One region of the Peribacillus sp. B2I2 genome, then DNA from elsewhere that is predicted to be linked to it. Evidence: riboswitches for the same ligand, from Rfam matches in the RefSeq annotation. Region 1 holds a riboswitch; each other region holds the start of a gene.

Region 1 (5,026 bases):
AAAAATACTCGTTCCGCCTGCTATGAAACGCACTTCATCATCTTCATGGTGGTGTTCCTGCTTAAAGTTTTCAAGCATTTGATCCAAGTTTGGATTTGCATCGGATAATGTAATGATATCGTGCGCTTTATAGCCTCTTCTCTCGGAAATTTCCGCTATCTCCGATTTGAATGTTAAAAGGATTTCCTCCTTGTCAGCATCTGTCAGATCGTATTTTTCCACAAGATGGGCCGGTAATTTCGAAATGTCCCATTGCTCATAGATAACCCCTTGTGTTTCTAAAAAACCTTTTACCTTTTCCCCATTTTCAATAACTTCGTTTGTTTCATGGAATCTGATCGTCGCCATCATTCATTCCTCCTCTATAGATTTTTATCTTATGGAACCTGCAAATGCCTTTTGTTGATTAAGCAATAGTTGATATTGAAATAAAAATTCGCAAGCTTCAAGTATTCTTTTAGCTTCGAATCCGCTTTTACCCCAAACCGTAATACCGTGATTGCGGATCAGCACAGCGCCAGAGTCTTCTTCGACATGTGGTTCGAACTTATCGGATAACAGCGGAATGTCAGCGTGATTATAGACGATAGGAATCCTTAGCTCTGAATCTTCAACCCACCGTCCGGTCGCTTTAATGATTTCATGATTACGAAAAGTAACATGACCTTCATCTCCGTACAATTCGGATATCACATTATTTTCAACTGTATGGACATGGAGTACACAGTTCGCATTGGTTTTCCCGTAAATAACGGTATGAAGCAATGTTTCGGCCGATGGTCTTAACTCCGTTTCTTCAACTGGTTTTCCTTTTAAATCAACCAGTAAAAAGTCCGAATCCGATTGCTTCCTTTTATCCTTACCGCTTGCCGTAATATAAAAGAAAGGACTTTCGGGCTTACGGATGGACAAATTCCCGCTAGTTCCCATAAACCAATCTCTTTCGGCCAATTCAGCCTTAATATCTGCCAACTCCCGCCATTCTTTAGAATGAGTGTTCACGCTTTAACCACCTCCTGCTGTTTTAAAATGTCAATTACATCAAAAAATGTTTCAAATCCTTGATGTGGAATTCCTTCCCTATCGCATTTTTCAAGCAATATGTCACGGGCTATGACAAAATCGGCCTGTTTTGCCGCTTCAAAATCCGTTACTGAATCTCCAATAACGAGTTTAAAATCATCCGCACCCGCAATCTCCCTCATAATGGATGGCTTACAGCAACCACAATCATTTTTACATTGGTCATCACAGGCATGGGGCCACTCAATATAAATTTTTTCCTTATCAAAAAATGCATGGTTGCAATAAACGGACTTTGTTGGCAAGATATCATTTAAAAGGGGTGCAATGAAAAAATCCATGCCTCCGCTTACAATATATAAAGGGATGTTGGCTTGTTTCGTATACTCAACGAATTCATAAAACCCTGGACGAATGCCGGCCGACTCACATACATATTGAATGATGTCATCCTTCAAGCCACTATCAAGTAGCGAAAACATATCCCCAACGCCAGAAGATATACTGATTTTTTGCTGAAGGACACCGTCTTTCAACTCTTCCCATTCCGGAGGCGCAAATTTTTTCATGATGGAAATGATATTATCTGTGTTGGTGATCGTTCCGTCGAAATCACAAAAGATGATCGGTTTCATTTTTCCTTACATGCCTCCCCATAAAACAAGAGCTTTTTTTAGCGTTTCTTCCTCAGCCGCCGCTTCAGATAGGTCCTTTCCTGCAAGAACGGCTTCGACAGCAGAACGGAAAGCCTTGGCCCCACCCTCTGCCCCGTCAGGGTGTCCGTGAATTCCACCTCCGGCATTAATCACACTATCCAGCCCAAAATCCTTGATTAGGTCCGGAACCATGCCCGGATGAATGCCTGCAGAAGGAACAGGGAAGGCTTTTTTCCACGAAGGTTCATCTTTTGTAAGGGCTTCAGCAATCGCCAATGTCTCCTTTTTTTCAAGGGCGACATTTCCATAAGGGGATGGGAATAAGGATAAATCCGCACCTGATAACCTTACTAATTTACCAAGTAATAATGGATAGCCGATCCCATAAAATGATGAAGATGCCAATGCCCCGCTAAAAGCGGGGTGCGCCATGATCGGTAGCCTGATTCGATCATGCTCACTCAAGGCCTGTAATACATCCAAACCATATGTATGAACGTTGAACAATAAAGCATCCGCCCCTGCTTCAGCAGCTTGCTCTGCCTTATCCAATAATTCAAATGTTTTCCCTGATAGATTGACAGCGTATAAAGTTCGGTGGCCAGTGGTCTCATAGACTTCATTCAATATTCGTTTTCCAGTTTTTATTCTATCGAAAAATGGAGTCTGTTCCTGGTCGAAGAGAATCTCATCATCTTTAACTAGGTCGACACCTCCTAATGCTTGTCGCTTCAGTTGCTCATTATGGAAGGCTAGGTCCCTTCCTAATACACCTTTAAAGATGCTCATCACCAGGGGCCGGTTATATACGTCAATCTTTTCCCTTATGCCTGCAATGCCAAATTGCGGCCCTGGGAAAGCTTTTTGAATCTCACCGACAAAATCCAAGTCGATAAGTTTTATTTCTCCGTCCAATGAAAGTTTGCCGAAGACCGTCGTGAGGATAGCAGGTAAATCATTGGAGAAATTCCCTGCCGGATAGGCAATCTTAATTAGTGAACGGTACACTTTACGATTTAAATATCTGTTTGCCCTCTCTTCTTCAGATAGTGGTGTCACCGATACGACACGACCCTTATGTTTTTCCAGTTGCTTCTGGACCAAATGGGGCAGGTCCGTCCATGTTCCCACAGTCAATCCTAAGGCAATGCTTTCTGCTTTTTTCTCATGATTTCCATTAAAGTCATGAATTAAATAAGTAGCGACTATCTCGCTCATTTGATCACTCCTATATCACGTTAGTTAAACTCTCGAAGTCATTAACCTGAAATGGTCTCAAAATGGCAAAAGCCCCTTCATAAAGAAGAGGCTTTAAAAAGCCATCTTCTTATCTCCCAGCCATTGGCTGCAAGAATTAGCACCGTGCCTTGTGGATTTCAAGAAAATCCGGCGAAGAATTCCGCCCCATTTTACAATGGAATTACGGTCGGTTGCTGGGCTTCATAGGGCTAGTCCCTCCACCTGCTCAAAATAAGAAAACGCTGATATATAGTTACATTCAAGTATCGAAAGATTAAGAATTTATTTTGTATTCTGACACGTAATCCATACTTTGTCAATAAGTTTTTGTCTATTTAACCGTGGATAAATTGAATCCTCCGTTAAAATAATTTTAATGTACGTATCCGTTCCACAGCCTCTTCAAGCCGTTCTTCCGAAGTCAGAAGCCCTACCCTGACGTAACCTTCGCCAAATTCACCGAATCCATTCCCTGCGGCAACAGCTACGTGGGCATGCGTTAATAGATAGTCTGCAAAACTCTCGGACGTAAAACCTTTTGGTACCTTGAGCCAGGCAAAGAATGATGCTTTAGGAGCTTTGACATCCCAGCCGATTGCCCTCAATCCCTCAATGAAAACATTCCTGCGTCCCTCATACATCTTCACTAACTCCTCTACACAGCTCTGCGAGTCCAGTAACGCGCTTGCCGCTGCTTCCTGTATCGCTGGAAAGAGACTAACATAAAGATGGTCTTGCAATAGTTCAAGAGCTTCTATGACACTTTTATTCCCCACTGCAAAACCGACTCTCCACCCTGCCATATTGAATGTTTTCGATAGTGTGTAAATTTCTATCCCTACATCCTTCGCTCCTTCTGCCTGGAGAAAGCTTATCGGTTTTTTTCCGTCGAATCCTATCGCCCCATAAGCGAAATCGTGGACCACGCAAATCGAATGCTCTTTTGCAAAGGAGACGGTTTCATCAAAGAAACTTTCAGTTGCAGAAGCACCTGTGGGATTATTCGGATAGTTCAAAAACATCATTTTGGCTTTATCTAGCACTTCTTTATGTATGTCATTGTATTTCGGAAGAAAATCATTTTCTTCTGTCAAGGGCATCAGTTCGGTCTTTGCCTGTGCTAAAACGACACCGGAAAGATAATCCGGATAGCCGGGGTCTGGAACAAGGATCGTATCACCTGGATTCAATAAACACTGCGGCAGTTCGACAAGACCTGCCTTTCCCCCGAAGAGAATCGCCACTTCACTATTCGGATCCAGCTTGACACCATATTCACGTTCATAAAAGACGGCAGCAGCATCTTTTAAATATTGATGTCCCCGAAACGGCGAATATTTATGATTAATGGTTTTTTCAGCGGCAACCTGCAAACTTTTCACGATATGTTCAGGCGTCGGTTGATCAGGATTTCCCTGGCCTAAATTAATGACATCATGACCCTGCGCCGTAATCGCATTGACTTTTGCGACTAGAGAGGCAAAAAATTGCTTGGGCAGTTTTTGAAGTTGTCTGGATTTTTCGAATTGCAACATTTATACACCTTCTCTGAAATTTCTTGAAATTCTAGTCACAAATGATATATGTTTATCATAGTCTTGTAAAGCATTTTTTACATGTGGGGTTTTAAACGATGAAGTGGAAGATTGCCTGCATTCAAATGGATATTGCCTTCGGGCAACCAGATATCAATTTTCAGGTTGCAGAACAATGGTTGGGAAAAGCAGCAATGTCAAAACCCGATATCGTTATTTTACCAGAGCTTTGGTCAACAGGATACGACTTGACCAGGTTAAATGAGATTGCTGATGAAGAAGCAGAAAAAACGATTGAATGTTTAAAAGATCAGGCAAAGAAACACCAGTTTCACATAATTGGGGGTTCCGTTGCCAAAAAAGCAAGCAAGGGCATCTATAACAACATGATCATCATCAATAAGCATGGAAATCTCATTAAACAATATGATAAGCTTCACTTATTTCAGTTAATGGATGAACATCATTTCCTGCAGCCAGGTGAAAAAGATGGTTAATTTACTCTTGATGAAAAAATATGTGCTGGATTCATTTGTTATGACATCCGTTTTCCTGAATGGCAGCGAGCCCAAG
Region 2 (5,026 bases), 2.0 Mb from region 1:
GAGTCAGCTGATAGAAAAGCTGGTATCCACAGACAACATGAAAGTGATCTCCTTCGATTATGGAAACAGACAGTCTGATGAAAACTTCTTTTATTAGACTGAAGGATTGGCACCACATTTTGTTTAATAATAGGTACATAGAGAAAAGGGTGATTTGAAACAAGCAATGTTATGATTTGATTCCTTAATGTATTAAAAAACGATGGGGAAAAACCCCATCGTTTTTTCAGTCCATGGATGTGCTTGCGTGAGTTGTGAGGACTTCAAGGTTTTCCATGGCTGCTGTCACTTTTTCCCGGTTAATATCAGGGAAAAGAAGATGGATGCCTTCCCCTTCTTTGACAGAGTGGGCTGCAATCTCTTGAAGTTCCGCCCTATGTTCAACCGTCAGACCAATATCAAACAATGTCATAGGCATTTTAAGCACCTGGTAGAATGGAATTAATTGTTTGATTTCTGAGAATTTCCCTTCCAACATAAGCTGGACTAAAATGCCATATGCCACTTTTTCCCCGTGAAGTAAATGATGCGTTTGCGTGATGGAAGTCATGCCATTATGAATGGAGTGGGCACCGGCAATGCGCAGGTACTGGTCACCAAAGCCGCCAACTAGACCACTGGTGATGATGTTCGTTTCAATTACACGTTTTAGTGAGTCTGTCCATTTGCCCTTTTCCAAATCCGCTAGGGCTTCCTCGCCATATGTCAATAAAACTTCCTGACATTGCCTTGCGGCCATATGTGCCAATTCAATACAAACGGACTTTGTGGCAAGTTTTTCGACCAATGCATTGCCCTCATACCATTTCGCCAATGTATCGCCGATTCCTGCCCGTAAAAAGCCAATAGGCGAATCCAATAGAATTCCCGGTTCGATAAATAACATCCAAGCGCTTTTTTCATGAATATCATAGCGGACATAGGAACCATTATCATCATAAATGACACTTAACGGTGTCCAGGCAGCGCAGGTGGAAGCTAGGGTTGGAATGAGGATGATTTCCTTTTGAAGCGAGTTTCCGGCCGATTTGGCGAGGTCGAGCAGCTTACCGCCTCCAATGCCGATTAATGCATCCACACCTTGTTCAAGAGCTGACTTCTTGACGCGTTCAATTTCCGGGTCACTGCATTCCCCGTCGTATGTGAAAAAGATCGTCTCAATATTTTCGAAAGAAGGAAAAAATGGTTCTGCAACTTTCCATGATTTTCTTCCATGAATAACGAGCACTTTACGAATGTTCGCTTTACTCAGTTTTGCTTCCAGTGTTTCAAGGACATTAGCTTTACAGGCATAATAGGCTGGGCCGCTGCGGACTTCCAGTAGGGTATTCATATTCGTTCTCCTTAATGTAAAGGCCTGTTTCCCTGAAAAGGGAAAGCAGGCCTCGATTATTTGATCATTTCATCCAATCTGGTTTTCCGAATCCGGCAAAATTGCTATCGATCACTTTTTCAAACTGGGCGGATTCCACTACTGATTTAATATCTTTGGCAAATTGAGCGTCTACATCTTTTGTATTCACTGCAACAACGTTTCGATACATATCTGGCATCTTTTCTAAAACAAGGGCATCCTGGAGGTCCATTTTCGCTGCGAGAGCGAAATTACCAGGGACAGCTGATAGGTCAACACTGTCTGTTGCGCGGGGCAATTGAGCGGATTCCAATGGCTTGAATTGGATGTTTTTTGGATTTTCCGTTACATCCTTTTCAGAAATTTTTAAAGGGTCTACATCTGGGTCAACCTCGATCAATTTTTCATCAACCAGCACTTTAAGTGCACGTGCAAGGTTAACCGGATCATTGGGCAATGCAAGGGATGTACCGTCTTTAATTTCTTTCAACGATTTATATTTGTTCGAGTATATGCCCATTGGTGCTGTTGGAACTATGATAAGGTCGGAAAGCGTTAGATCATTTTCTTTAGCGAAGTTATCCATGTACACTTTATGCTGGAATAGGTTGGCGTCGATCGAGTTGTTGCCAAGCGACTTATTCGGCTGGATATAGTCGGTGAACTCTACGATCTCTATTTTGTAACCGAGATCTTCCAGACCTGGCTGGATTGCTTCTTTAACCATATCGGCGTATGGCCCGGTAGTCGCCCCGATCTTCAATTCTTTTTTGTCTTCAGTTTTTGGGGATGCATCATCGCTTCCGCAAGCTGCCAAGCCAAGGGCAAGTGCACAGACTGATAATAACGAAGCTATCTTCTTCATTTGAAATTCCTCCTGAAATATATGTATTGAATCATTGAAAAAATGACTGATTCTATCGTTTGTTAACTAAGTATGAGGCTTTGTCACCAACCATTTGAATGATTTGTACAAGGCAGATCAACACGACGATCGTCGTGATCATGACCGTGTTGTCATAACGGTAATAGCCGTACCTGATGGCCAGGTCACCAATTCCCCCTCCGCCGATTGTCCCTGCCATTGCTGAGTAACCGATCAGTGAAATGGTCGTTAATGTCAGCCCCTGAATGATTCCCGGTTTTGCCTCCGGAAGAAGTACATCCTTGATGATCATCCATGGAGTGGCCCCCACGGCAATTGCAGCTTCAATCACTCCTTTGTCTATTTCACGTAATGCCGATTCCACGATCCTTGCAAAAAAAGGTATCGCGGATACGGACAGGGAAACAGAAGCCGCTCTTGGCCCTATCGTCGATCCAGTAAGCAGTTCCGTTAAAGGAAGGAGGGCGACCAAGAGAATGATGAACGGGATTGAACGGACAATATTGACTGCGAAACCGAGTGATCGATTCACGACGCTATTTTCAAAGAATAAATTCCTAGTTGTCGTAAACAGCAATACTCCAAGTGGTAAACCTATCAGAAGGGCTACCGCAAGGGAAACGCCGACCATATAAATTGTTTCAAGAAAGGCTTTATTAAGATCAGGTAAAATATTGACGATGGAATCAAGAAATGACATGTTTTAACACCTCCACAGAATTGGAACGATTTTTTATATATTCCAATGCCGAATGAATTTCAGCGGCCTCACCGATTAACTCAATGATCAAGATGCCTAAAGGGACATCCTGAATATACTCAATTTTACCGTGCAGGATATTCCCCTTTACTGAATGGGATTGGAGAGCGTCGGAGAGAATCGATTCACCGGCGGTTTGCCCTTCGAATTGAATTTTAATAATCGTTCCTTTACTTTCTTCAATCAAATGTGAGGGAAGTTCGAAATCCAATACACTGCTGATGAATTGCTTCGTTAATTCCTGCTTTGGCTGTGAAAATATTTCATAAACGGAACCTTCTTCAATTACCCGCCCATCTTGCATGACGGCGACTCGGTGGCATAGTTCTTTGACCACTTCCATTTCATGTGTAATCAACACGATGGTGATCCCGAGCTCCCTGCTTATCTTTTTTAATAACTGTAAAATCGCTTTTGTTGTTGTTGGATCAAGGGCTGAAGTCGCTTCATCACATAACAGTACGGTGGGGTCATTTGCTAAGGCCCGGGCTATGCCGACCCGTTGCTTCTGTCCACCGCTAAGCTGTGCCGGATAGACATCTTTTTTATCACTGAGACCTACGATTTCCAGCAATTCCAATACACGTAACCTGATGGCGTCCTTCGATTGATGCGCGGCCTTTAAGGCGAAAGCGACATTTTCATAAACGGTTTTTGAACTGACCAAGGAAAAGTGTTGAAATATCATTCCGATTTTTTGACGTTGTTTACGAAGCTCTTTACTTGATAAAGAGGTTAAATCAATGCCGTCAATGATGATATTTCCAGCTGTCGGACGTTCAAGCAAATTCAAGCAGCGGAGTAATGAGCTTTTTCCAGCTCCGCTGTAGCCGACAATTCCATACACTTCGCCTTTTTGAATGGTTAAAGATACGTTATCCACTCCGATAACTCGGTTTTTCTTCGTGATGTATTCCTTTCGGACTGAACGGATTTCAATCATGATCCTTCCCCCTTAAACATAAAAAACTGCCTCTATCATTCAGAAAGAGGCAGCGAAATTATATCTCGTCTTATCTTTCAGAATGCAAACATTCTGCAGGAAGTGGCACCGTTCCCGAAGGGCGGTTGCCGGACATCACAGGGCCTGATCCCTCCGTCACTCTTGATAAGTAAATTATTATTTTAGAATATTTCAAGTTTTATAATATAATCTATAATATTTGTAAAATTCCACAATGTCAATCGTTTCTGTGATTTGGTGATAGTTTTTTTTCGATAATGTTCCGTGCGGTTCATTAAAACCATTCCAGTCAAAAGGGCTCTGAGTCAATAATCCGTCTTTTACATCCAGATATTCCATTATTTCCTTGTCAAAAGGGTAAAGAGATAATACATTTATTATAATAAAGTGAAAAAGGGAGAAAAAACTATTTTTGTACAATGATGGGGTGGAAATGCATGATAGAGATTAAGACGGTAAATGATGTGGTTTGTGTGCACGGGACTCCTGGCGGGATCAAGTCGGGGATGAGTGTCTATGTTTTTTTAACGGATGGGCTATTGATAGATACTGGCGCACAGATTTTATTGGAAGGACTTATTCCATTCTATGAGTCCGCAGACTTCGATGCAGTTGCCCTTACGCACTATCATGAGGACCATACGGGAGGCGCTGCCTGGATAAAGGAACATAAAAAGGTTCCGATATTCATTCATCCGATGTCGGTTGATGCTTGTGCGAAGGATGCTGAATATCCTGAATATCGTAAAATGTTTTGGGGAAAAAGAGACGCCTTTAAGGCTGAGCCGCTAGGCAAGGCCATTCATTCCCGCACCCAAACGTGGGAGCCGATTTTTACCCCTGGTCATGCGAAGGACCATATGGTGTATTTGAATCACAGCACTGGCATGCTCTTTTCAGGAGACCTTTTCGTAACACCAAAAACAAAGCTTATCTTACGGGAAGAGTCTGTCCCGATCATCATCGATTCCATAAAAAAATTACTCCGATATGACTTTGGGGAAGTGTTTTGCTGCCATGCTGGGCATGTGCCAGACGGAAAGGAAATGTTTCGAAAAAAAC
Region 3 (5,026 bases), 2.0 Mb from region 1:
TTGACAGGTTCCACGAAAACATCCAATGAAACGATCGAATGGGAAGACGGCCAAACGTATCCATTATTAAAAGTGGAGATCAGTTCAGATACGCACCCTTTTTATACTGGAAAGCAGAAGTTTGCTGAAAAAGGCGGACGAGTGGATCGCTTCCTGGATAAATATAATATGAAGAAATGAGAGTAAGGCCGTCGGGAAATCGTTGGCCTTTTTTTATGGATGGGTTTAACAAGAATTAAAATGATGCAAACAAAAAGGGTGCCCATAAATATGGGGCACCCATCCTTTTTTCATTTCGCAGCAATTGCTTCGCCTTTTGCAATATTTACAAGGGCCGCATCGAAGTCCTTGATTAAATCGTCCGGATTTTCAAGTCCGACAGAGAGACGAAGCAAGCTGTTCGTGATGCCCCGCTTTTCCCTTTCATCAGCAGGCATGGCAGCGTGGGACATTTTGGCCGGGTAGGATAATATCGATTCGACAGCTCCAAGGCTTACGGCAAAAACAGGAAGCTCGACAGAGTTCACGAAAGAGCGGAAGACTTCTTCGCTTTCCAATTCAAATGATAGGACCGCCCCGGCTCCAAGTGACTGGCCTTCCTGGATGGCGTGCTGTGGATGATCTGCTAGGCCGGGATAATACACTTTTTTAACCAAGGGCTGCTTCTTTAAGTAGGCGGCAATCTTTTCTGCCCCTTTTTGGGAGTGCTCCATTCTAACGGACAAGGTCTTCAGACCTCTCATTACTAGCCAGGCGTCCTGGACACCAAGAACCGCTCCAAAGGAGTTTTGGAGGGAACCGAGTCTTACTGCCAATTCAGGATCTTTCACTACAGCAAGTCCAGCTACCACATCACTATGTCCGGATAAAAACTTCGTCGCGCTATGAAGGACAACATCAGCGCCCAGATTCAGTGGTTTCTGTAATGCTGGCGTCAAGAATGTATTATCAACAAAACTTAAGGCCCCGGCTGTTTTTGCGATATCACATACGGCTTTAATATCGGTCACTTTAAGTAATGGATTTGAAGGCGTTTCGATGTATATGGCACTCGTATTTGGCTTAATGGCCGCTTTGACGCTTTCAAGGTCCGTCATGTCAACGAAAGTATGCTCAATATTGAAACGTGTCAAAACACTTGTGACCATCCTGAACGTTCCGCCATACACATCTTCGGAAATGACGATATGGTCTCCGGCAGACAACAGTAGGAAAGCTGTTGAAATGGCTGCCATTCCTGATGAAAAGGCAAAACCGTGTGTACCTTCCTCAAGTTCGGCAATGATATCTTCCAGCGCTTCGCGAGTTGGGTTCCCGCTTCTGCTGTAATCATATTTACCGAATTGATCGATATCGGATTGATGGAAAGTGGAAGCGTGCTGAATGGGGACGCTCACACCGCCTGTTGCCGAATCGAATTTATGTTGATTATGGAGTAATTTGGTTTCAAAGCTAAAATCATGATCGGTCATCGTAGTGCCTCCCTTTTTACGTGTGCGAATGCTTGCTGTAAATCCTGAATCAAATCGTCGCTGTCCTCAATGCCGACGGAGAAGCGAAGCAGGCGATTACAAACCCCATTGGCCGTTCTGACTTCAAGCGGTATATCGGCATGTGTTTGTGTAGCAGGATAGGTGATGAAGCTTTCGACCCCTCCAAGGCTTTCTGCAAACGAAATTAATGAGAGTGATTGTAAAAATGGGTTGACCGCCGCTTCTTCAATGATGCGGAAGGAAATCATGCCGCCCCTACCGGGATACAATACGTCCGTAACACAATCATGTTCCGACAAGTAATCTACAAGTACCTTTGCATTCTTTTCATGACGATCCATCCGCAATGCCAGGGTTTTCATTCCGCGCATCAACAGCCAAGAATCAAAGGGGCTCAAGACAGCACCAGTACCATTATGATGGAAGGCAAGTGCATCACATAATTCCGCGCCGCTGGCCACGATCAGTCCGGCGAGCACATCATTATGACCACCGAGATACTTGGTAGCACTGTGAATCACAATATCCGCTCCAAGCAGGATGGGTTGTTGAATAAGAGGCGTGTAAAAAGTATTATCAACGATTAACAATAAATCAAATCGTTTGGCCAATGCGGCAACGGCGCTAATATCCGTTTGCTGCATAAGAGGGTTAGTGGGAGTTTCAATGAAGATGGCTTTCGTGTGAGGAGTGATGGCTTTTTCGATATCCTCCAAACAACAAGTGTTCACATAGTCACACTGCAACCCCCATTTCTTAAAACCTTGTTCTAACAGACGATATGTACCCCCATAAAGATCTTCGCTGACAATCCATGCATCACCTGATTTAAATAAGGCCAGTATAGTAGAAATGGCTGCCATTCCTGAACTGCAGGCATATCCTTGGTCGCCTTTTTCCAGATCGGCGATGGATCGTTCCAATAGTTGGCGTGTAGGATTACCTGTCCTTGTGTAATCGAATCCAGTCGATTGACCGATTCCTTCGTGGCGAAAAGCAGTTGAAAAGTATACCGGCGGATTGACTGTTCCTGTCGCCGTTTCGCTGCGATTTCCTAATTGAGCAAGATATGTTTCAGTTTTGTACATAGTTTTCACTGCTCCTTTGAGTTATATAAAATAAAAAAAGTCTTCTTTAAGAAGAAGACTTTGATTAAGTAGGGACGAGTCATTCTTCTTATCTTCCAAGTTCACAAACTTGTGGAATTAGCACCTTTTCATTGGTTTGAAACAAATGAAGGTTGCTGAGGTGTCATCGGGCCATTCCCTATACCTCTCTCGATAAGAGTTTAGATTATTCAATTTCTTTTGAATTTACTATAAATACAAAATACTGTCAAGAACAAGTTTGATGGATTTTGCTTCGATGTTCATGACTAGGTCTATTGGAGCCTAGCGGTGTCAACACTTTACGTGTCTAAAAAAGAATATCCGGAATTTTCATGTGGTCAAGGATAATCCTGAATGATCCTGTTGAATTAATTGAATTTTTCAGAAAAAGGGGAGGCTTGGCCGGATATTTTTGCTTTAAAATAATAAAGTTTGTACAATGTAAGGAGAGAGAATAATACGACATTATTCATTTCATATACTTAAGGTCTTCGATGAATAGTGCAAACATAGGAGGAGAACACATGGATTACAGAATCGAACGAGATACGATGGGTGAAGTGAAAGTTCCTGCCGATAAATATTGGGGAGCACAGACCGAGAGAAGCCGTAACAATTTCAAAATTGGTAATGAAAAAATGCCGATTGAATTGGTTCGTGCATTTGCATACGTTAAACAAGCTGCGGCAAAGGTGAACTATGATCTCGGTGATCTTTCGGAAGTTAAAAAGAATGCCATCGTTAAGATTTGCGGCGAAATCCTTGAAGGTACGCTTGATGAACATTTCCCGCTTGTAGTTTGGCAAACGGGAAGCGGGACGCAAAGTAATATGAACGTGAATGAAGTGGTCGCTAACAAAGGGAATGAATGGTTAAAAGAAAATGGTGAATCGGAAACACTTCACCCGAATGATGATGTAAACAAGGCACAAAGCTCCAATGATACTTTCCCGACCGCCATGCATATTGCAGCCTTTATGGAGGTCGCTGAAAAGTTGGTTCCTGCCATCAAAGAACTTCGTGATACATTCGATTCAAAAGAAAAAGAGTTTTGGGATGTCGTGAAGATTGGCCGGACGCATCTTCAAGATGCAACACCACTGACATTAGGACAAGAAATTTCTGGCTGGAAAGCGATGCTTGATAAAGATTTAGCGATGATTGAGGAAAGCAGCCAAAAATTATTGAACCTGGCTCTAGGCGGAACGGCTGTAGGAACAGGAATCAATACAAAAAAAGAATTCCCGGGACTTTCAGCAAAACAAATTGCAGCGGATACAGGACATCCTTTCGTCACATCGGATAATAAGTTCCATGCATTGACAAGCCATAACGAAATCGTTTATGCACACGGTGCTTTGAAAGCATTGGCAGCAGATTTAATGAAAATTGCAAACGATGTCAGATGGCTGGCAAGTGGCCCTAGAAGCGGAATCGGCGAAATAGCCATTCCTGAAAATGAGCCAGGCAGTTCCATCATGCCGGGTAAAGTCAATCCAACACAGAGTGAAGCGCTTACCATGATTGCGACACAAATCGTGGGTAACGATGCTACAATTGGATTTGCAGCAAGCCAAGGTAACTTTGAATTGAACGTATTCAAACCAGTCATCATCTATAACTTCCTTCAAACAGTGAAATTATTGACGGAAGGCATACACTCTTTTAACATTAATTGTGCGGTTGGCATCACTGCAAATGAAGATAAGATCAAAGAAAATGTAGATCGCTCCCTTATGTTGGTAACAGCATTGAACCCGCATATTGGTTATGAAAAAGCAGCCAAGATCGCCAAAACTGCATTCAAGGACAACTCTACCTTAAAAGAAGCGGCATTGAAATTGGAGTTCCTCACGGAAGATGAATTCAAAGCATGGGTCGATCCCGCTAACATGGTTAATAAATAATTCCATAGGAGTGCCCTCCCGCCGGTATTAGGGAGGGTGTTTCCATGTGTTAAAATAATGAAAGCAACAAATACTGAGATCATAAGTATCGGGAACAGGAGGAATAACAATGTCTTTATGCCCGCTTTGCAACGGTCTAAGAAAAATTCATGTAAATTGCCCGGAATGCAGCAGCAATCTTGAGGATAAAGGGAAATTCATGGATTACGCTGATGATTACAGTGCTTATATGGATATCGACACACTTAAGCTGAACGACGGATACCCCCAATCCCTTCAAAAAGGCCAGTGCCCGCATCTTATGAAATGCTCTGAATGCGGACATGATGAAGTGGTATTGGTCCAGGAATAGATTTGACCCTTATTTAATATTTGAATAAATGAAAAAAAGACCCATTCATGAACGGGTCTTTTTACGTTTAATTGGCAGATAACTTCATGCTTTCCTGCATTTGTTCGTCCTCTTCAACTAAAATGCGATGTTCGGTCCCTTTATCAAAAAAGTGTGCTTTATTCA

The links. A riboswitch is a leader RNA that binds a small molecule or an ion and turns the genes downstream of it on or off. The one in region 1 is predicted to bind S-adenosylmethionine.
Region 2: it holds a riboswitch for S-adenosylmethionine, as region 1 does, so the genes downstream of both, ABIE66_RS05815 (methionine ABC transporter ATP-binding protein) here and mtnW (2,3-diketo-5-methylthiopentyl-1-phosphate enolase) in region 1, are expected to answer to the same signal.
Region 3: it holds a riboswitch for S-adenosylmethionine, as region 1 does, so the genes downstream of both, ABIE66_RS05770 (methionine biosynthesis PLP-dependent protein) here and mtnW (2,3-diketo-5-methylthiopentyl-1-phosphate enolase) in region 1, are expected to answer to the same signal.

What each region holds. Positions count from the first base shown of each region.
Region 1 covers NZ_JBGCCB010000001.1:3,181,885-3,186,910, forward strand. Annotated here, with positions in the region: gene ABIE66_RS15660 (cupin domain-containing protein) at 1-348, opposite strand, end outside; gene ABIE66_RS15665 (methylthioribulose 1-phosphate dehydratase) at 373-1,002, opposite strand; gene ABIE66_RS15670 (2-hydroxy-3-keto-5-methylthiopentenyl-1-phosphate phosphatase) at 999-1,658, opposite strand; gene mtnW (2,3-diketo-5-methylthiopentyl-1-phosphate enolase) at 1,665-2,897, opposite strand; SAM riboswitch class I at 3,004-3,156, opposite strand; gene ABIE66_RS15680 (pyridoxal phosphate-dependent aminotransferase) at 3,281-4,453, opposite strand; gene ABIE66_RS15685 (nitrilase-related carbon-nitrogen hydrolase) at 4,552-4,950, shown strand; gene ABIE66_RS15690 (hypothetical protein) at 4,903-5,026, opposite strand, start outside.
Region 2 covers NZ_JBGCCB010000001.1:1,150,685-1,155,710, forward strand. Annotated here, with positions in the region: gene ABIE66_RS05795 (NAD-dependent epimerase/dehydratase family protein) at 1-78, shown strand, start outside; gene ABIE66_RS05800 (iron-containing alcohol dehydrogenase family protein) at 227-1,333, opposite strand; gene ABIE66_RS05805 (MetQ/NlpA family ABC transporter substrate-binding protein) at 1,398-2,219, opposite strand; gene ABIE66_RS05810 (methionine ABC transporter permease) at 2,272-2,940, opposite strand; gene ABIE66_RS05815 (methionine ABC transporter ATP-binding protein) at 2,927-3,943, opposite strand; SAM riboswitch class I at 4,011-4,115, opposite strand; gene ABIE66_RS05820 (MBL fold metallo-hydrolase) at 4,402-5,026, shown strand, end outside.
Region 3 covers NZ_JBGCCB010000001.1:1,142,414-1,147,439, forward strand. Annotated here, with positions in the region: gene ABIE66_RS05760 (type B 50S ribosomal protein L31) at 1-180, shown strand, start outside; gene metC (cystathionine beta-lyase) at 291-1,472, opposite strand; gene ABIE66_RS05770 (methionine biosynthesis PLP-dependent protein) at 1,469-2,581, opposite strand; SAM riboswitch class I at 2,667-2,780, opposite strand; gene fumC (class II fumarate hydratase) at 3,127-4,509, shown strand; gene ABIE66_RS05780 (hypothetical protein) at 4,619-4,861, shown strand; gene ABIE66_RS05785 (ABC transporter ATP-binding protein) at 4,929-5,026, opposite strand, start outside.